Regions from separate parts of the Sedimenticola selenatireducens genome, predicted to be linked through region 3. Evidence: predicted binding sites of a transcription regulator. Region 3 holds the regulator's gene; each other region holds the start of a gene.

Region 1 (7,444 bases), 150 kb from region 3:
GGCCGCATAATCGCTTTCGGTGGAGAAGGCGATGGCGTCCTCGCCGGAATCGGCCAGCACGTGGAACTCTTTCGAGGCGCTGCCGCCGATGCTGCCGCTGTCCGCCTGTACCGCCCTGAAATCCAGGCCACAGCGGGTGAAGATGCGGCTGTAGGTCTCATGCATCAGGTCATAGGTCTGCTGCAGCGACTCCTGGTCGACATGGAAGGAGTAGGCGTCCTTCATCAGGAACTCGCGCGCGCGCATGACGCCGAAGCGGGGTCTGATTTCGTCGCGGAACTTGGTCTGGATCTGGTAGAAGTTGACCGGTAGCTGCTTGTAGCTGTGCAGTTCGTTACGGGCCAGCTCGGTAATGATCTCCTCATGGGTGGGGCCGTAACAGAACGCCCGCTTGTGCCGGTCATTGAGCCGCAGCAGCTCCGGGCCATACTGCTCCCAGCGTCCTGACTCCTGCCACAGTTCGGCCGGCTGGATGGAGGGCATTAGCACCTCCAGGGCGCCGGAGCGATCCATCTCTTCCCGAACAATGGATTCTATCTTGCGCAGTACTTTCAGACCCAACGGCAACCAGGTGTAGAGTCCGGCCGCGAGCTTGCGGATCATGCCGGCCCGGATCATCAGCTGATGACTGCTGATCTCGGCGTCGGAGGGGGTCTCCTTTACGGTCTGAAGGGGAAATTGGGATGTACGCATGTCCAGTGTCCAGGGGGTGTGGGTGCAAAAGGCGTTTATTCTAACGGTATGCCATGACCGGGACAAATGGATAACGTACATTGCATCAGGCCGGATCTTTGCCATTCACGGCTTCAGCATTCCCCCTGGTTGCCGAAAAAACCTACTGGACGTTAGATTTCACCGGCGGTAGCCCATTGCTCATCACCTCAGTCACAGATCGCTATGCCCCCCTGTCCGAATGCCTGCGGTATCGGCTGCGCTGGGTAGTATTGGCAATGACGCTTCTGCTTGGTGGTTTGGTGGCGGGTGAATCCCTGGTCAGCATGTCGCTAATCCAGTGGGTAAAGCAGAAATACGGGGAACCGGCGGCGGGCAGGGTGAGTGAGTGGCAGACCTTGATGGAGAGTCGTCAGGAGGGCAGTGAAACCGACAAGTTGATCCTGGTGAATGACTTCTTTAATCGACTGGCTTATAGATCCGACCTGAATATCTGGGGCAAGGAGGATTACTGGGCCACGCCGGTTGAGGCGCTGGGCCGTGGGCAGGCCGACTGTGAAGACTACTCCATCGCCAAATACTTTACCCTGCGCGAGATGGGTGTGCCGGAAGAGAAAATGCGCATCATGTATGTCAAGGCGCTGGAGCTGAACCAGGCGCACATGGTGTTGACCTACTATCCGCAGGAGAGTGGGGTGCCCCTGGTGCTGGACAATCTTAATGGCCAGATTCTTTCTGCCGACAAGCGCGGGGATCTGGCGCCGGTCTACAGTTTCAACGCAGAGGGTCTCTGGCTGGCCAAGAGCCGGGGGCGAGGGGAGAAAGTGGGCTCGTCCAGCAGAATCAGCCTGTGGCAGGACCTGCAAGCCAGAATGACCAGGGAGATGGTGCAATGAAGCGTGGTCTGCACATTATGTCGGCAAAACAACCTGATAACAGGTGGAGGCCCGGGGTGAGCAACCCGGGGGTACAACTATGACCTTGCCAAAACAACTGGTGACGCTGATCGTCACGCTTCTGTTGCTGGTGTTTCTCGGGACCTTCCTGGTGACCGTGCACAATACCCGGGACTACCTGGAGAAACAGCTTGAGTCACATGCCCAGGATGCCGCCACTTCCCTGGGTTTATCGATTTCACCATATCTGGGGCAGATGGATCTCGCCACCGTGACCTCGATGACCGATGCCATATTTGATCGCGGATTCTATCGCTCAATCCGGATTGAGGATATGCAGGGCAAACCTTTGGTTGATCGGGTGTTGCCGGTACAGCTCGAAGATGTGCCCGAATGGTTTATCAATATGCTGCCGCTGACAACGCCGGAGGGCGAGGCGGTATTGATGGATGGCTGGATGCAGCGCGGCAGGGTGGTGATCAGCAGTCATCCGGGTTACGCCTATCGCCAGCTCTGGCAAAACGTTACCGACACCCTGCGCTGGTTTCTGGCCAGTACCGCGCTCGCCCTGTTGGTCGGTGTGTTGCTGCTGAAGCGGGTATTGCGGCCCCTCAAATCGGTTGAGGGGCAGGCCGATGCCATTTGTAATCGTGAATTTCCAATCCTCGCGCCGTTGCCCAGGACACCCGATATCCGCCGTATTGTCGAAGCGATGAACCGGATGTCCGCCAAGGTAGGGCAGATGCTGGATGAATTGGAGCGTCTCGCGGCCGGTTTCAGACAGCAGGCGTACCAGCATCCAGTGACCGGCCTGGCGAACAAACGGTTCTTTATGGATTTGCTGGTGAATCAGATCAATTCCACCGAGGTTTTTTCCCGTGGGGTACTCTGTCTGGTGCAGTTGAAGGACTTTAAACGCTATAACGACGAGCAGGGTTACAGTGCTGGCGATGCCTTGTTGGAATCGACGGCAGAAGAGTTGGAAAAAGTGTCGAAGCAGTGGCCCAGAAGCCAGCTTGCCCACCTTGCGGGTGCTGATTTCGCACTACTCGTTGAAGAGTGTACCGGTGAGCAGATCGCACAGCTCGCCGAGCAGTTGGTGGTAGCGCTGACCGGGCTGTACAGTACCGGCAGGTTGGATGATCCGGATGTGGGACATATCGGTATCGGCTACTTTGATGGTTGCCAGAGTGCCTCGGAGCTGCTGGCGGAAGCCGATATGGCGTTGCGTATCGCACAGAGCAAGGGCGCCAATGAATGGCATCTGAGCCGGGCTGACGAGCTTGAGTCCGGCCAGGTGAGTGGCGCCACGGAGTGGCGGGAGTTTATCGGGATGGCTCTGGAGCGCGACTGTATTCAGCTTCTATATCAACCAGTTGTCTCGTGTAGCGACGGACGGCTGTTGCATCGGGAAGTGCTGGTCAGGATTCCGCAGGATCTGGACAACCCCGAACAGGGTTCCCTGCTGACCGCGGGCCTGTTTATGCCTCAAGCGGAGCGTCTGCAGTTAACGGCGGAAATCGACAAGGCTGTGATCAGTCAACTGCTGGGGCGTCTGCAAAATTCTCCGGATGACCGGGCCCACTATGCGGTCAACCTCTCTCTGCATACGATTACCAGCGCCGGTTTCATGGAGTGGCTGGCAAGCAAGCTGGCGGAACACCGTGCCTTGGCCCAGCGGCTCATCTTTGAACTGCCGGAGTATGGGGTCGTGTCCTTGCTTGACAAGGTGATGGGGATGTTGGAACTGGTCAGCGGTTTTGGTGCAAAGCTTTCAATCGACCATTTCGGCAGGAGCTTCAGTTCCCTGGCTTACCTGCGTTCCATAAAGATCGATTATCTCAAGATCGATGGCAGTTTTATGCGTTCCATCGACGCAAGCAGGGATAATCAGTTTTTTGTGCAGGCCCTGGCGGAGATTGCCCATGGGCTGGAGATTGTCGTGATTGCGGAGGCGGTTGAAACCGAGTCGGTCTGGGCGTTGTTGCCGGCGTTGCATGTGGATGGCGCTCAGGGCTACCTTATCGGTCGGCCTGAATAGGGGATGTTCCCGGTCTTAAAACTTTATCAGGTCAAAATAAAAGACCCCGAAGACATCCATGCCTTCAGGGTCACCGTCAAATTCTTTATGGCGGAAGGTGGAGTCCTTTCGCCCATCCTTGGAGAGTATTGCCGATCCTTGGCCTTCCTTGTTGACGGTGGTTAGAGTTTGGACAGGTTGGTCGGCGTTGTCTGTAGGGAGAGCGCGGTCGATCTGTAGGGAATATCCTAAGCTGACTATTTGTCACAAAACTCAGAGATCTGCGCCTTGCTCTGTTCAATCTTCTGCTGACGCTCTTCCTCCGTGAGGCGCTTATAAAGACCATCCGGCGTCTTTACCAGTTTATTTCCGAGACTGGTATACAGGTTGAGGTTGTGTTGGGCGGCGGCACAGTTTTCCGATTTTATCTTGTTGGATTCGGCGATCTCCTCCTTGCTGGGGCCATTCGCCGGTTTCCCTGCACTTTCCTGGGATGGATCGCTGGATTGAGTCGCGACATCGGTGGCCGGTTGTTTCCGGGGAGTCGATGTGGAGGTGTTGATCTTTACTTCGGCCGCTTCACCCGATGCCGGGGGGGATTGTGAGTAGACAGTGGTGCCGTTCTCATCAACCCAACGGTACATGCGAGCATCGGCTGCCCCGGTCCAGGAGATTGCCAGCACCAAGGGCAACAGTGTTCGGATAATCATGCGCATCATCCTTGTTATATTGTTTATGGGAGGTCGCCGTCATTGTAGGGTTTGCGTTCGGGGTCAGCAAGGATGGATTTCGCAAAACAGTGCTTTTCAATGGCTGTGATTAATACCTGGAAGTCGCGTGGAAAAATTGAGCTAGTACCGATCGGGCAGCGATTAGTGATACTGGTGGTGCTGTTAATTACCGCATGAATAATGTGTATTAACCGGCGTGGTCGTGCGATCTGGTCGAATCGCGCCCATACTTCCCGCTCATCGCCTTTGTAGCTTGACCTGTCTGACGTATATGAGTAATTTGTACCGTTCGATTTTTCCCTTGTACATTGTGCCGACCGGCGTGGTAAAAGCCCGTAAACCGGTTGGTTGGGAGGTTATTTGTGGAATTGAGTGGTGCCGAGATCGTCATTCAGTGTTTGAAAGACGAAGGCGTTGAGCATGTGTTTGGTTATCCTGGCGGGGCGGTGCTCCATATCTATGATGCGCTGTTCAAGCAGGATTTTGTCAAGCATATACTGGTGCGGCATGAACAGGCGGCAACCCATGCCGCAGATGGCTATGCCCGATCGACCGGCAAGCCGGGTGTTGCGCTGGTAACCTCGGGACCCGGTGCGACCAATGCAGTGACCGGTATTGCCACGGCATTCATGGATTCTGTTCCCATGGTGGTGCTCACCGGTCAGGTGCCGACGCCCTTTATCGGCAGCGACGCCTTCCAGGAAGTGGACACGGTCGGTATCACCCGTCCCTGCGTGAAGCACAATTTCCTGATCAAGGATGTCAGGGATATCGCCGAAACCATGAAGAAGGCATTTTATATTGCTACCTCTGGCAGGCCGGGTCCGGTCGTGGTGGATATTCCCAAGGATATTACCGATCCCAATAAAAAGATCCCTTACGACTATCCCAAGAAAATCAAGATGCGCTCCTACAACCCGGTGCTCAAGGGGCACCTGGGGCAGATCAAAAAGGCGGTCAATCTGATGTTGAGCGCCGAGCGACCGGTGTTCTACACCGGTGGTGGCGTGGTGCTGGGTGATGCCAGCGAGGAGCTGACCGAGTTGACCCGGGAGCTCGGTTTTCCGATCACCAATACCCTGATGGGTCTTGGCGCATATCCATCCAGTGACAAGCAGTTCATTGGTATGCTGGGTATGCACGGTACCTATGAGGCCAATATGGCTATGCACGATACCGACGTGCTGATTGCCATCGGGGCGCGCTTCGATGACCGTGTCACCGGGCATATCGCCCACTTCTGCCCGAATGCCAAGATCATTCATGTGGATATAGATCCCTCTTCCATTTCCAAGAATGTCCGGGTCGATGTGCCGATCGTGGGGCCGGTGAAGTCGGTGCTGCAGGATATGCTGCGGATTCTCAAGGAGGGCAAGAAGCGCCCCAATAGCGCGGCATTGAAGAAATGGTGGGCACAGATTGATAGCTGGCGTGGCGCCGACTGTCTCAGTTACGACAGAAACCACGCGCAGATCAAGCCGCAGTTTGCGGTCGAGACCCTGCACAAAATTACCCGGGGTGACGCCTTTGTCGCCTCGGATGTGGGACAGCATCAGATGTTTGCGGCCCAGTTTTACGGTTTTGACAAGCCGCGGCGCTGGGTCAACTCTGGTGGACTCGGTACCATGGGGTTCGGTCTGCCGGCTGCCATGGGTATCCAGATTGCCCATCCCGGGGCAGATGTGGCGCTGGTCACCGGCGAGGCCAGTATCCAGATGTGTATCCAGGAGCTGGCTACCTGCAAGCAACATGACCTGCCGATCAAGATCATGCTGCTGAACAACGGTTATATGGGCATGGTGCGTCAGTGGCAGGAATTTTTCTATGACGGACGCTACTCACACTCCTATGTGGATGCGCTACCGGACTTTGTGAAACTGGCCGAGAGCTTCGGTCATGTGGGCATGAAGATCGAGCGTCCACAGGATCTGGAGGGGGCGATGAAAGAGGCCTTTGACCTGAAGGACCGTCTGGTGTTTATGGATGTGGTGGTTGATCCCACGGAAAATGTCTACCCGATGATCCAGGCGGGCAAGGGCCACCACGAGATGTATCTTCCCCCCAAAAGTGAGCTGGTCTAACCATGAGACATATAATTTCAATTCTGATGGAGAATGAAGCCGGGGCGCTCTCACGGGTGGCCGGGCTGTTTTCTGCCCGCGGCTACAATATTGAATCCCTGACGGTGGCGCCGACCGAGGATGCCTCCCTTTCACGCATGACCCTGGTAACCAGTGGGGATGAGAACATCATCGAACAGATCACCAAGCAGTTGAACAAGCTGGTGGAAGTGGTCAAGCTGCTGGACCTCTCCGAAGGCCCCCATGTGGAAAGGGAGATGATGCTGATCAAGGTGAAAGCCGAAAAGACCCAGCGTGATGAGATCAAGCGGTTGGTGGATATCTTTCGCGGTAAGATTATCGATGTCACCGACTCCAGCTATCTGATCGAGATGACCGGGCAGGCGAGCAAGCTGGATGCTTTCGTCAATGCCGTGGAAGAGGATCTGGTTGTCGAGGTGGTCCGTACCGGACCGTCCGGCATCTCCCGTGGCGCCAAGGGCCTTAGCCTCTGATTGCGATTATGCGGGCCGAATAGAATAACAACATTGAATAGACATGCTGGCTGGTGTGTCCCTGGATAGAAGCTATTTTTTGAAGGTACTACTGAAATGACCATGAACATCTATTACGACAAAGACGCCGACCTCTCTCTGATCCAGGGTAAAAAGGTCACGATTGTAGGTTACGGCTCCCAGGGCCATGCCCATGCCAACAACCTGAAAGACTCCGGTGTCGATGTTACCGTCGCCCTGCGCGCCGGTTCCGCCTCCGCCGTCAAGGCGGAGAATGCCGGGTTGAAGGTAAAGAGCGTGGAAGAGGCGGTCGCCGAGGCTGATCTGGTGATGGTGCTGACGCCGGACGAATTCCAGTCGGTACTCTACCGGGATCAGCTGGAGCCGCATCTGAAACAGGGTGCTACCCTGGCCTTCGCCCACGGATTTGCCATCCACTACAACCAGGTGGTGCCGCGCGCCGATCTGGATGTGATCATGATCGCGCCCAAGGCACCTGGCCATACCGTGCGTTCAGAATTCGAGCGTGGCGGTGGTATCCCGGACCTGA
Region 2 (7,444 bases), on a different contig from region 3:
CGTCTGTTTTGAATGCCGATGTGCATCCGGTCGGATTGAGCAATCTGTAACGAGGGCTAAAACACAAGCCCGAGTTGACAGGATGATTGTTCAGTCCCTTGGGCTGCCAGCGGTAAATGGGGAAATTGGTAATAGCGCGTTCCTTGGGAGGAAGAGAGTATGGCTCATATCGTTGTATTGGGTGCAGGTACCGGGGGTATGCCCTGTGCCTACGAATTGAAAGAGACCCTGGGTAAAGATCATCAGGTCACGGTAATCAACGAGCGGGAGGAGTTTCAGTTTACACCTTCAAATCCCTGGGTGGCCGTCGGCTGGCGTGATCGGGCCAGTGTTACGTTCGATATCCGTCCCCATCTGGAACGCAAGGGCATCGGCTTTATTGCCAAGCGTTGTGACAAGATCAATGCCGAAAACAATACCCTTGAGATGGCGGATGGCGAAGTGGTCAGCTATGACTACCTGGTCATCGCTACCGGGCCGAAGCTGTTTTTTGAAGAGGTGGAAGGTGCGGGGCCGGTGGTTGGCAACACCAAGTCGATCTGTACCGTGGATCACGCTTTGGATGCTTACGACGCCTACCAGCAATTACTCGACGATCCGGGTCATGTGATTATTGGCGCCATGCCCTTTGCCAGCTGTTTTGGGCCCGCCTACGAATTCTCCTTTATCATGGATGCGGACCTGCGCAAGCGTAAGATGCGCGACAAGGTGCCCATGACCTATGTGACCTCCGAGCCTTATATCGGCCACCTCGGCCTGGGCGGCGTGGGTGACTCCAAGGGCTTCCTGGAGTCCGACTTGCGCGCTCACCATATCAACTGGATCACCAATGCCAAGGTGACCAAGGTTGAGGCGGGCAAGATGCACATCGAGCAGTATGACGACAGTGGCCATCTGGTGAAGAATCATGAGCTGGACTTCAAGTACTCCATGATGCTTCCCTCGTTCAAGGGAGTGGATGCGGTGGCCAATGTGGAAGGGCTGTGTAACCCGCGCGGATTCGTCTTCGTGGATAGCCACCAGAGAAATCCGACCTATCCGAATATTTACTCGGCCGGCGTCTGTATCGCCATCCCGCCGGTTGAAGCGACGGCGGTACCGACCGGCGCCCCCAAGACCGGCTATATGATCGAGTCCATGGTCACGGCCATTGTGCATAACATTGCGGATGAACTGGCCGGGCGCGAGCTTTCGACCAACGCTACCTGGAATGCCATCTGTCTGGCGGACATGGGTGATACCGGCGCCGCCTTTGTGGCCTTGCCGCAGATCCCGCCCAGGAATGTGGCCTGGTTCAAGAAAGGCAAATGGGTGCATATGGCCAAGATCGCCTTCGAGAAGTATTTCATCCGCAAGATGAAAAAGGGCACGTCCGAGCCGATCTATGAGAAGTACATCCTCAAGATGCTGGGTATAGGTAAATTGAAGTAACCGGCCTCAAGCGCAAAAAAAGCCCGGCGATGACCGGGCTTTTTTTTTTGGCTTGATCAGGTAGGAGTGGCTCCAGTCGGGAAGGGTCGCCTCAGTGTCTGAACTGCTCCAGCATCTCCCTCAGTTCATGTGCCTGATGGCTCAGCCGATTACTCGACTCGGCAACCAGCAGGGCGCCTTGGGAGGTGTCCTGGGAGGATTCGTTGATCTGCTCCATATGATCCTTGATTGTCCCAATGAGTGCGTTCTGTGAGGCGGTGGCCGTGGACAGGTTGTTACTGATCAGGGTTACCGAGGAGATGGCTCCGGCAATTTCCGCCAGCAGTTCCGCCGCGCGTTCGAAATGCTCTTCCGTCTGTATCGCCCGGCTGCGTGCGTTATCCATCACATTCACTGCTGATCGGGAACCCGTCTGCAACTGGCCGATGATTTTTTCGATCTCCTCGGTGGACTCCTGGGTGCGTGTTGCCAGGGTGCGTACCTCGTCGGCAACCACGGCGAACCCGCGGCCCTGTTCTCCGGCGCGGGCCGCTTCGATGGCCGCATTCAATGCCAGCAGATTGGTCTGCTCGGCGATGTTGCGGATCACGTCCATGACCATGCCGATGCTGGCGCTCTTCTCATCCACTTGGCTGATCACATCTCCCGCTTTATTCATGTCGGCAATCAATGCAGAGATGGACCCGATGGCTTCAGTGGCGATCAGGGTGCTTTCTTTGGCAAACTGGTCGACCTGGCCGGAGGAGCCGGCGACTTCAACCGCCATTTCGGATACCTGGTGGATGCTGTCGCTGATTTCATCAATGGCCTGGACCGCCTGTCGGCTCTCCACCTGCTGTTGCGCGGCCTTCTCACGACCCTGCTCGGCGATTCCGGCGAGTTGCTGGGTGTTCTCGTCCAGTGCGTGAGTGGAACTGCCAATTCGGCCGATCATGTCACGCAGGTTGGCGCCCATCTGGTTGAAGCTGTTGATAATCTCTCCGATCAGATCATGACTGACCAGGGTGCACTGATGGCTTATGTCGTTATTGCTGATGGCCTGTGCCACCTCGGATATGCGCTGCAGGCGGCGCAGCAGCACCTGTTTGCACACCCAGTAGTTGGCGATACCTATAGTCAGACCGGCAATGATGCAACCGATATTGAACCAGAGCTGCATGCCAGGTTTCCATTCGACAAAAAACTGCGCATACAGGGGAAAGAGCAACCCCATTATTAGACCGAATCCCATATAGGTGATGAAGAGCGTACGGAGAATACTTGGCTTCATAGACGGTTACCTGATTATTATTGGGTAACCAGATATCGGCTAACTGACTGTGATCTTTAATGTTTTTCAGATAAATTGTACTGATGCATCAGATAATTTTATCTATGTCAATCTCTTTTGGTCGGTCCGGATCAGCTGTCCCGCCACTGGTGTCTTTGCACAAGATCGGCCAGTGCTTCGATGTGTCGCTGACCGTCATTCAGTGCGGGGATGTAGTGGTACTCTTTCCCCCCGGCGGAGAGGAAGTATTCCCGATTCTCTTCGCCTATCTCCTCCAGGGTCTCCAGGCAGTCGGCCGGAAAGCCGGGGCAGATCACATGGACCCGTTTGATCCCGCCGGCGCCCCACTGTTTCAGGGTTTCATCGGTATAGGGCTGAAGCCAGGCCTGTCGCCCGACCTGCGACTGGAAGGTGATGGCCCACTGTTCCGGTGACAGGTCCAGCGCGGCGGCCAGCCGCGTTGCGGTGATCTGGCACTGTTCGGCGTAGGGATCACCCTGGTCGGCATAGGCTTGGGGAATGCCGTGAAACGACAGTAGCAGTCGGTCAGGCTTCCCATGGTTCCGGGAAAAATCACTTACGCTCTCCGCCAGGGCGTCGATATAACCGGGGTCATTATGGTAGTGATTGATGAAGCGGAGCTCGGGAAGCCAGCGCCACTGTCGCAGTACCCGGCTGATCTCATCAAATGTGGATGCGGTAGTGGTGGCGGAATACTGCGGATAGAGCGGCAACACCAGTATCCGTTGGGCGTTGGCCTGGCGCAGGGACTCCAGCCCGTCAGCGATGGATGGTGAGCCATAACGCATTGCCAGCACCACCTTGACCGGGCCGTCGAGCCGCTGTTCGAGGGTCTGCTGCAGTGCGCCGGCAATCTCCCTGGAGATGACCAGCAGGGGCGATCCCTGGTCGGTCCAGACCTTGCGGTAGGCGGCCGCTGAGCGTTTCGGACGGATGCGCAGAATGATGCCGTTGAGTACCAGCCACCAGAGGAGCCGGGGAAACTCCACTACCCGGGGATCACTGAGAAATTCCCGCAGATAGCGTCTGACATCAGCGACCGAGGGTGAATCGGGAGTTCCCAGGTTAGTGATCAGGATGCCGGTGCAGGGAGGTGTGCGGTTGTCGGGGGCAGGTCCGTGAAATCTCATGCGCTGCTTCAGGTGGCCGTGGAAAGTCCGGCCTATGATCCCCTATTCGTCCAGGGTGGTGCAATGCCTAGACAGTCAGTTCTAGATTCAGCGCAGGTCAGGTTTATAAAGGCTCTGTCCCAATTATGTGTTGGTGTTGTTTTGGTTTGGCGATACGCCCGGTAGGAGCGGCGCCTCGCCGCGAATTCGGCCCGGGGCGGGCCTCCTACAGGTCAACCCCCTCTTCGGCGGCCAAGCGTAGCGGTAGGAGTGGCTTTGTCAAATTACGGCTCAAGTTCGCCAGTGGATGATAGAGGCGGTGTATGATGCATGCACCGCCCATGACGGCGGCTGCCGGAGAGGGGATAAACTAACGGTGGGTGTTTACCGGGTGAGCAGTGATGACGGAAGTGGTGGATAGCACGATCATAGAACGTTTTGCCGATGCGTTGTGGATGGAGCGGGGGCTCAGTCGCAATACCCTGTCCGCCTATCAGTCGGACCTGGTCAAGCTGGCCGAGTGGCTGGAGAAGCGGCAGAGTGTGACCCTGTTGGAGGCGGGCCGTGGGGATCTGCAGGCCTATCTGGCGGTCTGTGCGCAGGCGGGCAAAAAGGCGCGCTCCACGGCACGCATGCTCTCCTGTTTTCGCCAGTTCTATCAACACGCCCTGCGGGAGGGATGGGTCAAACTGGACCCTTCGGCCCGGATCGATGCGCCCAAGCTGGGCCGGCCGCTGCCCAAGTCACTGACCGAGCAGGAGGTGGAGGCGCTGCTGGAAGCCCCGGACACCGATGACCCGGAAGGGCTGCGGGACCGGGCCATGCTGGAGCTGCTGTATGCCACCGGCCTGCGGGTCTCGGAGCTGGTGGGACTGCGTTTTTCCCAGCTCAGCCTGAATCAGGGACTGGTCCGGGTCATGGGCAAGGGGGGCAAGGAGCGACTGGTTCCGCTGGGGGACGAGGCGCTGGAGTGGCTTTCCCGTTTCATCCGCTCGGCCCGCTATGATCTGCTGGGCGAACGGCTCAGTGACGACGTGTTTCCGACCCGGCGTGGGGCCGCCATGACCCGTCAGGCATTCTGGTACCGGATCAAGAAACATGCGGCCACCGCCGGGATCAGCAAGCACCTTTCGCCCCACACGCTCAGACACGCTTTCGCCACCCACCTGTTGAATCATGGCGCCGATCTGCGCGTGGTGCAGATGCTGCTGGGACACAGCGACCTCTCCACCACCCAGATCTATACCCATGTGGCACGGGAGCGCCTGAAGAGCCTGCACCAACAGCACCATCCCCGCGCCTGAGTTGCGGCAATATGTTAGCCTTGACCGACCCGTAGCAACGTGTAAGAGGAGTCAAGCCGTGCCGTCATTTGATATCGTCTCCGAAGTGGATATTCAGGAGGTGCGTAACGCCGTCGATCAGGCCAAGCGGGAGATATCCACCCGTTTTGATTTCAAGGGGACCAAGTGCAGTTATGAACTGAACGACACTGAGGTCACCCTGAAGGGCGAGCAGGAGTTCCAGCTCAACCAGATGATGGATATTCTGCGCCAGAAAATGGTCAAGCGGAAGGTGGATATCACCTGCATGGATATCAAGGAACCGGAAACCACACTGAACGCCGCTATCCAGAAGGTGCTGATCAAGCAGGGTATCGAGACCGATACGGCGCGTAAAATGGTGAAGATGATCAAGGGCAGCAAACTCAAGGTGCAGGCCCAGATACAGGGTGATCAGGTCCGGGTAACCGGCAAGAACCGGGATGACTTGCAACAGGTGATCGCCCTGTTCAAACAGACCGAGTTCGATCTGCCCCTCAAGTACATCAATTTCCGGGACTGATGGTGAACAGCTGCGTGGAGTTTTGTCGGGGCCCGGCCCTGTGGTTGCTGTTGTTTCTCCTGATCGGCCCGGCAGTCGCCCAATCCGATGACCGGCAGATTGCACAGGTGCGCCAGAGCCTGGCACTGCTGTTGCCGGATATTCTTCCCGACAGCATCCGCCGCACCCCGATACCCAATATTTTTGAAGTGGTGGTGGGAGCGCGGCTGGTCTACGTGACCGGTGACGGCCGTTTTCTGATTGAGGGGGAGATCATCGATCTGGAGCAGCAGAAAAATCTCACCAACCCCCGCCTGAACGAGATCACGGTGGCTGCCGTGGATGCGGTCGGTGAGCAGAATATGCTGATATTCGAGCCGCCGGAGCAGACCAAATACACCGTCACCGTGTTTACCGATATCGACAGCGCCTACAGCCGCAAACTGCATCAGGAGATCGATCAATACACCAATCGGGGTATACGGATGCGATATCTGTTTTATCCCCGGGCCGGATTAGGTAGCGACTCATTTGCCAAGGCGGTGGCTGTCTGGTGCGCCCCGGACAGACAGCAGGCGATAGACCGGGCGATGGCCGGTGAGCCGGCCGAATCGGGATCTTGCCCAAATCCGGTGCACAACCACTGGCAGTTGGGGGGGCGCATGGGGGTATCGGGTGCACCGGTCATGGTGCTGGAGAACGGGGATATGTTGCCGGGTTATGTCTCGGCCGAGCGTCTGTATGAAATTCTGGGTAAGATGAAGCGGCTGCAACAACCCTGAATCAATCTGGTTACTCCCCCTATTTTGCCCATAAGGTGCTGCACGGGGGCGGATTTGCTTCATAAGCTCCCTTACCTTGCAGAAATGTGCAGCCGTTTACAGATTAATTGGTCGTAGTGTCTGAAGATTCAAGTCTGATGGAAAAGTTGCCGATAGCACGCTCATGGAACATCGCCACTCTGCGCAAGGTGATTCCGGCCGACTGGGTCAGGATTAGTAATTAGAATATGAATGTACTGCCCATCCGTGCTGTTGCCTGTTCCGACAAGGGGCGGGTTCGGGAAATCAACGAGGATAGCGTGGCGGTGCTGGAAGCACACGGCCTGGTGATTCTGGCGGATGGCATGGGCGGATATAATGCCGGGGAAGTGGCCAGTCAGTTGGCGGTTGAAGCGATAACCGCGGATCTATTGCCACTCTGCACGAATGATGAAACGACACTGTCATCGCAAACAATCCGATCGGCGGTGGAGGTGGCGAATGAATCGATTCTCTCTACCATGCTGGCCGAGCCGGCTTACGAGGGAATGGCCACCACGGTGGTGGTGGCATTGTTCTGCGATAATCGGGTGCACTATGGCCATGTGGGTGACTCACGGCTCTACCGCTTGCGTAATGGAAGGCTGGAACAGCTGACCCGGGACCACTCCATGATCCAGGCGCTTGTGGACGAGGGAATGTTTGACACTGTACAGGAAGCGCTGGATGCCGGGGTAAAGGGCAATGTCCTGATTCGTGGGCTGGGCATCCATGAGACAGTTGAGGTAGATGTCGGGGTCTCGGATGTGGCGCCGGGCGACCTCTACCTGTTCTGTTCAGATGGTCTAAGCAACATGATCCCGCATCAGGACATGCTGAATATATTGATGGAAGCAGACGGCGACATAAACGACGCTGCCGAACGTCTGTTGGAGACAGCGCTGGACAACGGCGGTCTGGATAATGTTTCACTGGCACTGGTATGCCCCCAACTTTAAGGTGAATGCGGCCAGATAACTCTGGGTCGG
Region 3 (7,444 bases):
GGGACTTGCGCGCCTGTGCTTGCGCACTTTCCGTTTTTTCGGGTGCTTTGGCCGGGGCCGGCCGGCTGATAGTCGGCTTCGGTTTTTCAGACGAGGCCGCTGGCTTTGCCGCAGACTCCGGTTTTCCGACTACCGCACCGGAAGGCTTATTCGCGGCTTCCGCCGAACCATTGATCGCGCCAAATTTGCCTTTGCCATGCAATTCATCGAGAAGCGCATCAAACTCCTCTTCGGTGATATCATCGGATTCGGTAGCCGCCGCTTGGGGGGCAACCACAGCGGATGTCTGTTCACCTGTTGCAGGCAGACCGCCAAACTGACCTTTGCCATGCAACTGGTCCAGCAGATCCTCAAACTCATCTTCCGTAATATCATCACTGCCCGCCGCCAGCGGTTGCGAAGCCGGCGCCGGTTTTGCTGCAGGGGCCTGTGCTGGCGTCCCGCCGTGCTTACCGGTTCCGTGGAGTTGATCGAGCAGCTTTTCAAACTCTTCTTCCGTGATGTCATCACCGCCGAGAGCTGGGTCGGAAAACGACCCTGATGCGGATGCTGTCGCTGTCTCCTCAAGTTCCGCAGTGGCAAATTCCAGCTCTGGTTCCGGTTCTGCTACGACAACCGGTTCCACCGCCTGGACTGTAGACTCTGCAACCGCCTCGCTTTCAGGGATGGCAAGCTGATGCAGCGTCTCGATCAGTCCGGGATCGGCCTCATCCGGCTCTTCACCAGACTGCACCCGGGCAAACATCTCGTTCACCACGTCCAGTACCTGCAGAACGGCATCCATGAGTGCCGCATCCACACGCCGCTGCCCCTGGCGCAATATGTTAAATACATCTTCCGCCCGGTGGCAGACGGTTACCAGCGGGTCAATACTCAGAAACCCCGCACCGCCCTTGATTGTATGGAAGCCACGAAATACCGCGTTTAACAGATCATAATCGTCAGGACGCTGCTCCAGATCCACCAACTGTTCATTCAGCTGCTCAAGTATCTCCCCGGCCTCAACCAGAAAGTCCTGCAGGATCTCGTCATCCATATCAATGGCCATGCTTCGACACCTCTAAAAGCCCAAACTGGATAGCAGGTCGTCCACATCATCCTGTCCACTGACCGTGTCACCCTGGTCAATGCCGGGGATGACCGGCCCCTCCAGTTTTTTTGCATCTTTTTGTTTTTCCGGCAACTTTGAGCCGGATATCCGAACCAGCTGCACCAGCTTGTCTTCCACATCATGCACCAGGGTAATCACCTGCCGGATAATCTGTCCGGTCAGATCCTGAAAATCCTGCGCCATCAGCACTTCGGTCAGATGACCATGCAGCTGTTTCGACCGTTCGGTGGTCAATGCCAGAAAGCCGCCCAGTTCCCTGCTCAATTCCCTGAAGTCATCGACAGAAAGTTCACGATTACAAAACCGCTCCCATTGTTCCGATATGGCGCGTGCCTTCACACCCAGATCATCCGCCAGGGGCAGCCCTGCCTCGACCGCACCTAGCGTGGTATTAGCCGATTTCTCGGTCATGGTAATCACATAAGTGAGTCGCTCACTGGCGTCCGGGATTTCCACCTGGGCCATTTCATTGATGCGCGGGTCAAGCAGGAACTCATTGATCGCTTCATGCAACTCACGGGTCAAGCGCCCAACTTCCAGAAACAGTTTGCTCTCGACACCTTCGGTAAGAAGGGAACTGACATGTGTCGCTTCAGCTTCATTCCCTGCCTCCAGATGCTCTACCAGCTGCTTCGCCAGCATCAGACGTTCATCGTTGTCCATTTATTTCTCCAGACCGATTCGTCATGCTGCCGGTTAGCTGCCTACACGTTCAAAAATCTTGCTGATCTTCTCTTCCAGCGTCACCGCGGTAAATGGCTTGACTACATAGCCATTGACGCCCGCCTGGGCCGCCTCGATGATCTGCTCACGCTTCGATTCGGCAGTGACCATCAACACCGGAAGTTTGACCAGGTTGGGGTCTGCCCGCACCGCTTTCAGCAGATCAATCCCGGTCATGCCCGGCATATTCCAGTCCGTTACCAGGAAATCAAAGTTACCTGACTGCAACATGGGCAAGGCGGTATTACCATCGTCCGCTTCCTGGGTATTGGTGAATCCCAGATCCCGAAGCAGATTCTTAATAATCCGTCGCATTGTGGAAAAATCGTCCACAATGAGAATCTTCATGTTTTTATTCAAGGCAACCTCCAAACTCGATGCCGTTATTCGTTTTCATAGACCGATCAGAGCTCATCTGCATCGGATAACCAATCTGCAAGGCGGGCGCGTAACCGCAGGGTGGCCTGGCTGTGTATCTGGCATACCCTTGATTCGCTAACTCCAAGAACCTGCCCAATCTCTCGCAGGTTCATCTCCTCATCATAATAAAGTGCGATTACCAATCTCTCCCGCTCCGGCAGGCCGGCAATCGCCTCTGCCAGGGCCTTTTTAAAGGCATCCTTCTGCATGCCGTCAAACAGCCCCCCCGCCTGACTGTCACCGCCGTCAATGGGCAATTCACCCACTGCCTGCAGCTCTTCAATACTGAAGATCCGACAGCCCGCCGCATCCTGCAGGATACGATGGTACTGAACCAGGTTCATATCCAGCACTTCCGCCACTTCCACGTCCCGGGCATCACGTCCCTGCTCATTTTCAATAGAGCGCATGGCATCGGCTACCATCCTCGCCTTTCGATGCACGGAACGGGGCGTCCAGTCGCTGCGCCGGATCTCATCCAGCATTGCGCCACGAATACGAATCCCTGCGTAGGTTTCGAAACTGGCTCCCTGGCTGGGGTCATAATTTCTACTCGCCTCAAGCAGCCCGATCATCCCGGCCTGTATCAAATCATCCGCCTGTACGTTGGGCGGCAGGCGATTCATCAGGTGGTAGGCGATACGCTTGACCAGCGGGGCATGCCGGTTAACCAGGGTATCGGCATCCATCTCCTGAATCGCGGTATAACTCGCTAGTCCACTCACCGGCCCATCTCCCCGCCCTGGCTTGTATATTGAATCAGCCGTTCCACGAAGAACTGGAGGTGCCCGCTGGCACCATCCGGTACAGGCCAGTTATCGGCCTTTTGCGCCAGATTCTTGAATATTTTTGCAATATGGCTGCGAGGGTTGGCTTGAACCACAGGTTTTTGCGATTTCACTGCCTTTCTGAGGTTTTCGTCGTATGGAATACTGCCCATGTAGGTAAGCATAACATCCAGGTACTGGTCGGTGACACGGCACATCTTGTTATACAGGTTGCGCCCCTCTTCGGCTGTACGCGTCATATTGGCCAGGATACGAAAGCGATCCAGACCATACTCGCGATTCAACAGTTTGATCATGGCGTAGGCATCGGTAATCGATGCCGGCTCATCACAGACCACCACGATCAGTTCCTGGGCCGCGCGACTGAAACTGACCACCGTATCCGATATACCCGCCGCCGTATCGATAATCAGCACATCCAGATCATTGCCGACATCACTGAAGGCGCGGATCAATCCGGCATGCTCAGCCGCACTCAATTCGGCCATCTGTTGCACACCCGAGGCACCCGGCACCACACGGATGCCCGCAGGCCCCTGCAGCACTACCTCCTCAAGGGAGCGCTCACCACTCAACACATGGGACAGGTCATACTGTGGATGCAGTCCAAGCACCACATCAATGTTGGCCAGTCCGAGGTCGGCATCCAGCAGCATCACTCGACGCCCCATCTCAGCCATGGAGACCGCCAGATTGACCGAGATATTGGTCTTTCCGACGCCTCCTTTACCTCCGGTAACGGCAATTACTCGTACGGGTGTAGGTTGAACCATACGTCTTAATCCTGCTGCTTGATCTGTTATTGCATCAGCCATGAGCATTTGCTCTCGCACCTCCAAGCGCCAGTGCCAGGTATTCATCTGAATACTCTCCCCCCCCGGTGCTGCAGGCTACCGCCTTGCTGACCAGGGTGTGTGAACGGGCCAGATGCAGATCCTCCGGCACCTTCTGGCCGTCTGCGACAAACGCCAGGGGTAACTCCTTGTGTATCAATGCCGACAGAGCACCACCAAGCGAACCGGCCTCATCAACCTTGGTGAGTATGCAGGCCTCAGGCCTGGCCGCGCCAAAAGCACTGATCGTCTGTTCCAGCGAGGAGTTGTCGGTTGCGGCGGACAGGGTCAGAAAACTGCGCACGCCCTGCCCGGCCACGTCCAGCATGGAGAGTTGTTCACTGAGTCGAACATCGCGCTGGCTCATACCCGCCGTATCAATCAGGATCAATCGCTTGCCTGTCAGACCGTTCAGAGCAACCGCCAACTCTTCGCGGGTACCCGCCGAGCGCACCGGCACATCCAGGATTCGGGCATAGGTGTTCAACTGCTCCTGGGCACCGATACGGTAGTTGTCGGTGGAGATCAGTGCTATCTGATGGGTGCCGTGACGCAGGGCAAACCGGGCCGCCAGTTTCGCCACCGTGGTGGTCTTGCCGACCCCGGTAGGGCCGATCAGGGCAAACACTCCCCCCTGCTCAAGCAGATCATCCCCGACCGTCTCCATCTTTGTGGCGAGATAATAGAGCGCCTTTCTCCAGGCCTGATCGGCGCTGGTGACATCGGTGACACTCTCCACCAGTTGGCTGCAGATATCGGGACTGATCGATAGTCCCATCAGTTTTCTGAAAAGATCCCGGGTTTCCGGTCTGTGATCACCCATCTCACGCCAGCTCAGGCCGGAGAGTTCATTCTCCATCATGCGGCGTAACGCCTTCATCTCCTGGCGCATCTCTACCAGCACCGGGTCCTGGCTCCACTCCACCTTGGGTATCACCTGCTCCTTCAGCTTTGAAACAGAGGCCACGGTCGAGGCCGGCTCGTCTGCCACAGGAGCTGGCGTCCTCTTCTGGCGGAGCGGTTGCACCGGGCTGAGTGCAGGTTTTGGCTGTGGCGCCGGCGAGGGAGTGAAAGCCGCGGCGTCATAGTCAATGGCCGCCACCAGCTCGATTCCCCCATCGACCTTCTTATTCGACAGAATGACCGCATCGGAGCCCAGTGCCTCACGAACCTGTCGTAATGCCTGTCTGATATCCGGTGCGAAAAAGCGTTTAATCTTCATACCTGACTTTCCCCGCAGCCAGCTTCCCGATCAAACGGCTTGTTTACATCGCCATTCTGAAGTGTCCGATCGTTTAGCAGTGGCTGCCTTATGTTTCTGCACTTGGCCTGCCCACCGTGGCAACCACCTTGATCTTGCGGTTGTCCGGTATCTCGTTATAGGAGAGCACGCTCATGCCTGGTACGCTGTGTTTGACAAAACGCGCCATCCACATACGGATCGGCGCTGCGACCAGGAGGATACTCTCCTGTCCTGCTGTCTCCTGTTGGTTGGCGGTTTCAGCCAGCGCTTTCTGCAGCTGTTCCGCCAGGCCGGGCTCAAACCCGACACCCCCATCGTGGGCAGGCTGAATGGTCTGCTGCAATATCTGTTCCAATCCAGGATCCAATACCACAACAGGAATTTCTTCAACAGGACCAACAAGTTGCTGAACGATTGAGCGTGAAAGGGCAACCCGCGCCTTGGCAGTCAAAGCGCCGAGGTCTTGACTCTGCGGCGCATACTCCGCCAATGTTTCGGCAATCGTGCGGATATCACGGATGGCCACGCCCTCAGCGAGCAGGTTCTGAAGAATCTTCAAAAGCTGCCCCAGTGTCAGGATCGCAGGCACCAGATCCTCCACCAGCTTGGGGGCGCTTCGTCCGAGCACCTCCATCAACTGCTGCACCTCTTCGTGACCGATCAGCTCATGGGCATGGGATTGCAGTATTTCGCTCAGGTGGGTGGCGACGACGGTACTGGCATCCACCACGGTATAGCCAAGCGTCTGCGCCTGATCCCGCTGCGCGGCGTCGATCCAGACAGCCTCCAGACCAAACGCCGGATCGGTGGTGGCCACGCCCTGCAAAGTACCGAAAACCCGACCGGGGTTGATCGCCAACTCACGGTCCGGATAGATCTCCGCCTCACCGATGACTACACCATTCAGCGAAATCCTGTAGCCGCCGGGACTGAGATCGAGGTTGTCCCGAATATGCACCGGCTGGATCAGGAAACCCAACTCCTGGGACAGTTTTTTACGCACACCCTTGATGCGGTTCATCAACTGGCCACCCTGATTCTTGTCTACCAGCGGGATCAGGCGATAGCCCACTTCCAGACCAATGATATCCACCGGCTGCACATCATCCCAGGTCAGCTCCTTCTGTTCCGGGGCGGGCGCTGGTTCAGGCATGGGCTCAACCACCGGCGCGGCCTGTTCTCGCTGCTGACGCTGCAGTATCCACCAGGCACCGCCACCCGCCAGAGCCGCCAAAGTCAGGAAGGCGAAGTTGGGCATGCCGGGGATAATGCCCATCATACCCAGCACCACCGCGGTGATGATCAGCGCCTTGGGATTGGTGAACAGCTGGCTGACGATCTGCCCGCCCATGTCCTGCTTTGAAGAGGCGACCCGGGTGACAATAATGGCCGCCGAGGTGGAGAGTAGCAGTGATGGGATCTGCGCCACCAGCCCGTCACCGATGGTCAGCAGGGCATAGAAGCGGAGCGCCGTGGACAGATCAAGATCATGCTGCAGCATGCCAATGGCAAGGCCACCAATGATATTGATAAACAGGATCAGGATACCGGCAACCGCATCGCCCCGGACAAACTTGCTGGCACCGTCCATCGCTCCGTAGAAGTCAGCCTCCTGGGCCACCTCCTCACGGCGCGTCCTGGCCTCATCCTGATCAATCAACCCGGCATTGAGATCGGCATCAATCGCCATCTGCTTGCCGGGCATGGCATCCAGCGTAAACCGGGCGCTCACTTCTGAAACACGACCGGCGCCCTTGGTCACCACCACGAAGTTGATAATCACCAGGATGGCAAACACCACCAGGCCGACTGCATAGTTGCCGCCGATAACAAAGGCACCAAACGCCTCGATCACCTTACCGGCGGCATCACCGCCCTGATGCCCCTCCAGTAACACCACGCGAGTGGAAGCGACATTAAGCGCCAGACGCAGCAGTGTCGCGACCAGCAGCAGGCTGGGAAAGACACTGAATTCCAGCGGCCGCAGAGTGTAGACCACCACCATCACGACAATCAGCGAAAGTGCAATGTTAAAGGTAAAGAAGATATCCAGCGCCAGCGGGGGCAGCGGGATCACTACCATGACCAGCAGCATCACCAGCACCATCGGCGCGCCGAGTCCACGGATACCGGAGGCCTTTACATTGTTCAGGATTGCAGTTGCATCCATTATCCAAACTCCAGACAGATCACTCAGGCACCTTCAATTCGTCAGGTATCTGTAACTCACCAGGCTCCGCTGGCTTCTTGCCCTGCCCCGGCACATAGGCCTTGAGCTGAAATACGTAGGCCAGTATCTTGGCCACGGCAAGATAGAGGCCGGCCG
Region 4 (7,444 bases), on a different contig from region 3:
GGCACTGCTCGCACAGGGGGATAACACGGTCCCCTCGAAGCTGGGCACCGAGCTGGCGACCAATCCGTTCCTGCGCGTGGCTGTGCCGGAGGTGCGCGTGGCGGCTGAGCGCTATATGGGGCACGTCCTGACCGATGGTGCAGAGGTGTTTACCGCAATCCGGCGCTGGAAAGACCGGGAGTATGATTAGCCCCGGTCCTGCCCGGGCCCGGCGTAGTTCCTGTTTCCCTTTTTAACTATTGAATCGAGTAATCAATGGCCGAGCAAATCCTGATTAAAAATGCATCCATGGTGAATGACGGGCGGATTCTGCAGGGCGACCTGCTGATCCGCAACGGACGGATTGAGCAAATATCGCCGGAGATCGCCGTACCGGAGCAGGCACGGGTCCTGGATGCCGAGGGCCATACCCTGATTCCCGGAATGATTGATGATCAGGTGCATTTTCGCGAGCCGGGAGCCACCCATAAGGGGGACATGCGGAGCGAATCCCGGGCGGCGGTGGCGGGTGGTATTACCAGTTTCATGGATATGCCCAACACCAATCCGCAGACCACTACCCGTCGGGCGCTGGAGGAGAAATATGTTCTGGCGGCCGACCGGTCTCTGGCCAACTATGCCTTCTACCTGGGCGCCACCAACGATAACCTGGATGAGATCGTGGCCCTGGACCCGAAGCAGGCGTGCGGGATCAAGGTCTTCATGGGGGCCTCGACCGGTAACATGCTGGTCAACAGGGAGGAGGCGCTGGAGGCGATCTTCAGAGATGCGCCACTGCTGGTTGCCACCCATTGTGAAGATACGCCGACCATCCAGCAGATGGAGGAGACTTATCGCGAAAAGTATGGTGAGGATGTGCCGATGGAGTGCCATCCGGAGATCCGCAGTGCCGAGGCCTGCTACCTCTCGTCCTCCATGGCGGTGGCGCTGGCGAAAAAACATGATACCCGGCTGCATGTGCTGCACCTGACCACGGCGCGGGAGATGGAGCTGTTTGAGCCCGGACCGCCAGACGCCAAGCGGATCACCGCCGAGGCCTGTGTGCACCATCTCTATTTTGATGACCGGGACTATGCGCGCAAGGGGAGCTTTATCAAGTGCAATCCGGCGGTGAAGAGCAAGTCCGATCGGGACGCGCTGCGCAAGGCGCTGGTGGAGGGGCGGATTGATGTGGTAGCGACCGACCACGCGCCTCATACCCTGGATGAAAAACTCAACAGCTACTTCAAGGCGCCCGCCGGGCTGCCTTTGGTGCAGTGGGCCCTGCCGATGATGTTTGAGCTCTATCATGATCGTCTGATCAGCCTGGAACAGCTGGTGGAGAAGACCAGCCATGCCCCGGCACGCCTGTTCAATGTCAGTCAGCGCGGCTATCTGCGCGAAGGCTACTGGGCGGATCTGGCGCTGGTGGATCTGAACAACCCCACCCGTGTGGAGCGCCGGGATGTGCTCTACAAGTGCGGCTGGTCGCCGATGGAAGGCGAGCGGTTGCGCTCAAGGATTGTCGCCACCTTCGTCAATGGACAGATGGCCTACCGTAATGGCCGGGTCAACGATGCCGTGCTGGGTCGGCGACTGGAATTTGATCGCTGAGGAGAGTTAACCGACAAGACCTACTCTCGTAGGATGCCTGCCCCGGGCGGAATTCGCGGCGAGGGCGCCGCTCCTACCCGATGACACATTTCGGGTTGAGCGGTAGGTCGTGTTAGCCGAAGGCGTAACCCGACAAAGCACTAACGCTCCCTCACCTACATCCATACAGGTGAGGCGTAGTGTGCCTTCATTCTCAGTGATCCTTGACCCCCTTACCTCTTGAGGATATTCCGGATCAGCTATGCCCGACGGCCCCTTTGTCCACGCCTTCAAACGCCTCGACCCGAAATGCCTCATCCGGATGCTCTCGCTTCAGCGTATCGGCGATATGCTGGGCCAGGTTCTCCACCGTTGTGTCGCTGTCAACCAGATAGCAGCGGTGACTTGGGATTTCCAGTTTGAATAGCCCTTGATTGGCGGTATAGCCGAAGTGGTAGAACAGCTGATTATCCTGCTGGACTGAGTCCTGCAGGTCGCTGCTGGTTCCGATATAGATATCCCGCCAGCGGTTTGCCCAATTCGCTTCCAGCTGTTGGTCCCGCACGCCATTGCGATAAATAATTATGCGGGAGCGGTGTCCGTGAGCGATGCGCTGGCAGTTTCCCGCATGATGCTTCAATCCGTGGCTGTAACGGTACCAGGCGCCGGTTATCGATTCGGCGTAGAGCCGCAGGCGTAATCCCTGGATATTGTCCGGCAGAAGTGGTTGAAGCCGGTCGATAATAGCCTTGATCAGACTCTCTTCAGTGATGTTTTCCGCCTGGATTAAGGTCACCGCGCTATTTGGGCCGCTGTGTACCAGGGTCTCCCCTGATGTCAGTTGAAAGCGGATGTCGCAACGGTGCTCCTGCTGCTGGACCCGGCAATGCGCATAGCGCGCCGGGACCAGCAAACGGTGGTCGAACTCCTGGTCTATACAGCGCTTGACCTGTTTTTTTACCTCGCTGAAATCAAGCACCATGCCCTGATGATCGAGTGAGCCGTCCAGTTCGATATCCACCAGCCAGCTTTCGCCCAACAGGCCTGCAGCGGGATCTAGGTAAGAGAAGTCTATCGCCGTCAAGCGGTTAACGAACAGTGTGGTCATGTTGCTTCTGTGGGTCTGCGGTGCGAGGTTGAGCATCTTTGCAGGCTTTGCCTGTACAGGCAAGTCCCAGGGCTCTTTGGCGATTTTCCAGGCAATCAGACGCAGGCTGAATGCAGCCGCCATCTTCCCCTGCAGAAACCATCCTCGCACCCATCATGGCGGAATCCGGGGTCGGGTTGGTGGGCTCGTCCCGGATTCCGCTGCACTCCAACCAGGCTACCCTTTGTGCCTGGCAAAGCCCGATTGCAGGCTTTGCAATATCGAATTATCGATAACGGTTGTCAGGCGGCCTGCTCTTCCTGCCTGTCCAGCGCTTCGGTGATCTGGTTGGATTCCCCGGTGACAGGCGGGTTCGCACACTCATCGGATGTGATTTTGAACTGCTGAACCACCTGTTGCAGTTCTGCCGCAAGTTGCCCCAGGTGAGTGGTGGTGTTCATCGATTGCTGGGAAAGCGTGGCGGCGCTCTTGCTCTCCTGGCTGATCGAGATGATCGACCGGTTGATCTCTTCGGAGACGCTGCTCTGCTGCTCAGAAGCCAGGGCGATCTGCCGGTTCATGGCATTGATGGTCTCAATGGCGGCATTGATCGCTTCCAGAGATGTGCGGGCGCTGTTGGCTTGCTGTACGTTCTCTTCCGCCGTGGTGCAGCCGTTCTCCATCGCTTTTACCGCCTGGTGCGTGTTGTGCTGCAGGTTACGGATCATCTCCTCGATCTCGCCGGCGGACTCCTGGGTGCGAGTCGCCAGATTACGCACCTCATCCGCCACTACGGCAAATCCCCGGCCCTGTTCACCCGCCCGGGCGGCCTCAATGGCCGCGTTCAATGCCAGCAGATTGGTCTGTTCGGCAATGCCCTTGATGACGTCCAGTACACTGCCTATGCCCTCGCTGTTTTTCTCCACCTGGCCGATGATGCTTGCCGCATTGGTGATTTCACGATGCAGGGCCTGGATTGAGTGGGCGGTCTGTTCCATCGTCTTGTGTCCGGTTGCTGCCTCTTCGGTGGCCGAACGGGTCGCCTGCGAGGCGCTGGCGGCATTGCTGGCCACTTCGCTGATGGTTGCGGACATCTGGTGAATGGCGGTCGCCACCTGCTGGGTCTCCTGCTCCTGCGCCAGCACCATGCGGCTGATGTTGCGGGTGCTTTCAGTGGTTTCGGCCACCGCGCTTATGACCTCCCCGGTGGCATTGGCGGTGTGCTGCACCAGTGCCTGGATTTTGATGATGAAGGTGTTGAACGCCTGCGCCAGGTGGCCGATTTCATCCTGGGTACGGCACTCCAGGCGGCGGGTCAGGTCACCCTCACCATGGGCGATATCATCCAGGGCATTGACCACTTCGCTGAGCGGCTTGCAGATGGCCCGGCCAATCAGCCAGGCCATGAACAGGCCGATAAGCAGACCGATGACCATCAGGGTCGAGACGGTCAGAGTGGTTTGGGTGGTTTCATCAATCAATGTGGTGTTGGTCCGGATGATGGCATCGGACTGCAGTGACTCCAGGGCGGTCAGCTTGTTGTCGATCTCATTGAAAAGCGGGGTCGCCTCACTGCGGACCAGCCAGGCATCGGTACGCCATTGGTCACCACCATGGATCTGCATCATCTTGTCAATATTGGCCTTGTAGGTGGCCAATTGGTTCTGGAACTGCTGCAGTGAATCGGTCTGGTCCAGGGTTAGTTCATCCTCGTATTCCGATAACCGGCCGAGCAGTTGTTCCGTGCGCTCCAGATAGAGATTGAGATCGTTGATAACCGCCTCTGAACGAAATGCCAGATAGCCGCGGATGCTGCTCATGACATTGCTCCAGGCGTAACGCAGATCGGCGAACAGGGTTAGCAGTGAACGCCGTTCAGGGGTCGCTTCCTCTTCCTGCTCCGAGGCGATCATCTGGGAGGTCAGTTGGACCATGATCCGACTCATAGGGTTGAGATCGGAGTTGGCAAAGGCGATGCCGGGGAAGTTCTTTTCATAGCTGGTAGCGGTATCAAGCAGTCGATCGCCGAGGGCGCGGAACTGTTCCAGATCTTTTGCAAGACCTTCCACCAGCGCCGCGGACTGGCTGTCAGAGGTGACTGCCTTGAGCCCTCTCAGCTGATTCACCAGGGTTTCCGAGTCCTTGAGCCCTTTCAAAAATCCTTCTCGGTGGCTCTCCTCCTTGGTCGACAGGAAGAAGCCCAGTGCGCTGGCGGTCTGGTGGACGCTGGCGGAGAGTTCCTTGGAGAGCAGGGCAGTGGGTTGTCGAATCTGCACCATCTCAACGACCGAATTTTCCACATTGTCCAGGCTGTTAAGGGTCTGGACGGAGATGGCGGCAATAATGGCCAGCAGCACGGTGAAGCCAACCCAGACCTTGTGACGGATTTTCATTGTATTGAACACGCGGCTACCTCCCATGGAGAATCGTTGTGATTCCTTTATCCGGTCCGGCTTTAGTGTCGGATCTCTTTTATATGCAACAGATTAACGGCGGTGTTTCGGGAATCTTTAGTTCCATGGATATTGAGGGGTTTTAGGGTGGAGTGACCAGGGTGCGTAGGGGGAAATGGAGCCACCCGCCGGAATCGAACCGGCGACCTCATCATTACGAGTGACGCGCTCTACCAACTGAGCTAGGGTGGCTTATGGGGAACCCTTTTCTGTCTTCACCGCAATCGGGTTGTGAACGCAAAAGGGAACGGGAGTATAAAGAAATGTTGCGCCGGGTACAACCGTTACTGGCCGGGTAAGTAGCTGGAAAATAGGCGGTTTCAGCGCTATTTCCGGGGACGGATATGCACCACCAGCTCAATCCCGCTTATCTCGGTATCCGGTGGAGGCGTGGCATTCAGATTGATCTGGATGGCGCTTTCATCGATATCACAGATCTCCTGGGTCACCGCATTGTAGAAGTGGTGGTGCGGATGGGTGCTGGAGTCATAAAAGGCCCGTTCCGGGTCCACGAACAGTTCCCGAATCAACCCCTTGCGAGCGAACAGCCCCAATGAGTTATAGACCGTGGCTTTGGAAACCGGTCGGCCCGTCTGATTGGTCAGGGTGAGTACCTGGTCCGCCGATAGATGTTGCGGACGCAGCAGCATGGTGGAGGCGATCTTCACCCGCTGTACCGTCGGACTGATACCGTGACTGCGCAGCAGCTGCACGATCTTTTTCCGATGTTCGCTGTTCTGTGGGTCGGTTTGGTTCATGGGACGATTATAATCAGTTTGGTAAAATTTAGTCCAATTTCTGCAAGTGACTGTGCTGACAGCTCAATATGGTTCTGGCGATTACCAGCACCTGTTGTCGGTGCCGGAGACGGTTTTACGTCCAAAACTATCCAACTCAAGGTTCGCGCACCCATCGGCGGCCTGAGCTCCTGCAGGTGTTGCCGTCAATTCAAAACAGTTATCTTTGGTATGTGCCGATGAATCGCAAGTTGTGCCGTTGATATCACCTATTGCGACGGAGATGGTGTAGTGTCCCTCTTGGGATGTGGTCCCGCCGAGCTTGGTCATGTCACTTGTATAGCTGTTGTTCTCGGTAAACCAGCGTTCCTGCAGCGTTGCTGCCTGCGACAGTGCGCTTTTCCCATCAGTTCGATTGGTTTTTATGATTTGGTCGCGATAAGACGGATAAGCAACTGCGGCCAGAATGCCGATAACCGCAACCACGATCATCAATTCGATCAGCGTAAAACCATGAGATCGCCTAATGGTCATATTGTCCTTGTTTAGTGGCATTTGTATTTGAACTCCTCTCATGGGTTTCAGCTTTACAGGCTGATTATCCTTAGTTCGCGAAATCAATCTGGCGCCAGGAGCGACGTTTGGCGTCAGCCAATCCAGGTATGAACACTCTTGAACGGGTGACGTCACCGGCACTACCCTGGGTAAATACCGTTATGACACTGCCGCCCGTTGTACCTCCGCCGGAGCCCTTATGGATAACGGGATCAGACGCAAGTCCGACTCCAAGATCAACTGTAGAGCTTGCCAGTTCAGCCGTGCCGTTGGTGACCGATGAATCTGTACCAATGGGCCCATACGGAATGGCAGTGCCAGTTGCATAGTTGGTGACATTCAGTCGGCTGGACCCCGCGTCACAGAGATTTTTTTCTCCAGGAGTGTAGTCAGTGAATATCAACAAGTCACCCGTTATGACTGGATTGGTAACATTGCGCGTATTGGGTTCGGTATTTGATGTGGTTGGAAAGTCATTTTTCCAGCCGGGTTGTGTTGCCATGGCGGCTACCAATTGGTCGTAGGTTGTGACTGGGTTTCCGCCAATTGTAAATGTGGTTGGCAGCAGGCTGCCATCCGTAAATACCTGTAAATTGGTGGTGTCCACCAGTGTCGCGGCTGAAACGGTTGCATAGGTCAGGTTTCCACTGCCATCAACAGGTTCTTTTACTCCATACATGCTTTGTTGATAACTGGTCTGCACATTATCACTGTCTGTGGTCGCAAAGAATCTTCCAGTGCCAGCAGTAATCCATTTTTTGCCGGTGGTATCGATTTTAGTGGCCGGTTTGGATGTAAAGGGCTGTGAGGTAGCCAGCAGTGTAGACAACGCTCCATCGGAAACTCTTAAGCGCTTCAATTTCCCATCCGGCATCGCCTCTGTGCCTCCAGCAATGCCGAAATAGACAATGTCGTCAATAAAATCGCTATCCCAGTCGGTGCTGGTGGCACTGCCGACAAAGCTGTTTGCTTCACCCAGGTCTGCCGGTGCAAAGCCGGCGACAAAGGATTTGGTCACCAGATTGTATCTGAATAGTTGA

What was found. The regulator FliA, encoded in region 3, starts transcription of late flagellar genes. The targets are predictions, from matches to a motif close to GCTAAAGTTNNNNNNNNNNCNGCCGATA.
Region 1: the regulator FliA is predicted to act here: its motif matches at 804-831, upstream of ACHZBF_RS04065 (transglutaminase-like cysteine peptidase).
Region 2: the regulator FliA is predicted to act here: its motif matches at 2,735-2,762, upstream of ACHZBF_RS12175 (methyl-accepting chemotaxis protein).
Region 4: the regulator FliA is predicted to act here: its motif matches at 5,147-5,174, upstream of ACHZBF_RS14960 (HAMP domain-containing methyl-accepting chemotaxis protein).

Annotation. Positions count from the first base shown of each region.
Region 1 is NZ_CAXXYC010000003.1:90,945-98,388, forward strand. Features, by position in the region: gene ACHZBF_RS04060 (proline--tRNA ligase) at 1-693, opposite strand, end outside; gene ACHZBF_RS04065 (transglutaminase-like cysteine peptidase) at 951-1,568, shown strand; gene ACHZBF_RS04070 (EAL domain-containing protein) at 1,648-3,609, shown strand; gene ACHZBF_RS04075 (DUF4124 domain-containing protein) at 3,846-4,298, opposite strand; gene ACHZBF_RS04080 (acetolactate synthase 3 large subunit) at 4,682-6,400, shown strand; gene ilvN (acetolactate synthase small subunit) at 6,403-6,894, shown strand; gene ilvC (ketol-acid reductoisomerase) at 6,997-7,444, shown strand, end outside.
Region 2 is NZ_CAXXYC010000004.1:216,239-223,682, reverse strand. Features, by position in the region: gene ACHZBF_RS12180 (NAD(P)/FAD-dependent oxidoreductase) at 160-1,431, shown strand; gene ACHZBF_RS12175 (methyl-accepting chemotaxis protein) at 1,523-2,701, opposite strand; gene hemH (ferrochelatase) at 2,833-3,852, opposite strand; gene xerD (site-specific tyrosine recombinase XerD) at 4,233-5,135, shown strand; gene ACHZBF_RS12160 (YajQ family cyclic di-GMP-binding protein) at 5,194-5,676, shown strand; gene ACHZBF_RS12155 (DsbC family protein) at 5,691-6,437, shown strand; gene ACHZBF_RS12150 (PP2C family protein-serine/threonine phosphatase) at 6,665-7,414, shown strand.
Region 3 is NZ_CAXXYC010000003.1:243,390-250,833, reverse strand. Features, by position in the region: gene ACHZBF_RS04845 (chemotaxis protein CheA) at 1-1,048, opposite strand, end outside; gene ACHZBF_RS04840 (protein phosphatase CheZ) at 1,061-1,774, opposite strand; gene cheY (chemotaxis response regulator CheY) at 1,808-2,182, opposite strand; gene ACHZBF_RS04830 (RNA polymerase sigma factor FliA) at 2,239-2,979, opposite strand; gene ACHZBF_RS04825 (MinD/ParA family protein) at 2,976-3,815, opposite strand; gene flhF (flagellar biosynthesis protein FlhF) at 3,850-5,097, opposite strand; gene flhA (flagellar biosynthesis protein FlhA) at 5,186-7,288, opposite strand; gene flhB (flagellar biosynthesis protein FlhB) at 7,308-7,444, opposite strand, start outside.
Region 4 is NZ_CAXXYC010000004.1:815,527-822,970, reverse strand. Features, by position in the region: gene gloB (hydroxyacylglutathione hydrolase) at 1-190, shown strand, start outside; gene ACHZBF_RS14970 (dihydroorotase) at 256-1,593, shown strand; gene ACHZBF_RS14965 (6-pyruvoyl trahydropterin synthase family protein) at 1,829-2,803, opposite strand; gene ACHZBF_RS14960 (HAMP domain-containing methyl-accepting chemotaxis protein) at 2,962-5,064, opposite strand; tRNA gene ACHZBF_RS14955 (tRNA-Thr) at 5,229-5,304, opposite strand; gene ACHZBF_RS14950 (Fur family transcriptional regulator) at 5,439-5,870, opposite strand; gene ACHZBF_RS14945 (type IV pilin protein) at 5,952-6,404, opposite strand; gene ACHZBF_RS14940 (pilus assembly protein) at 6,454-7,444, opposite strand, start outside.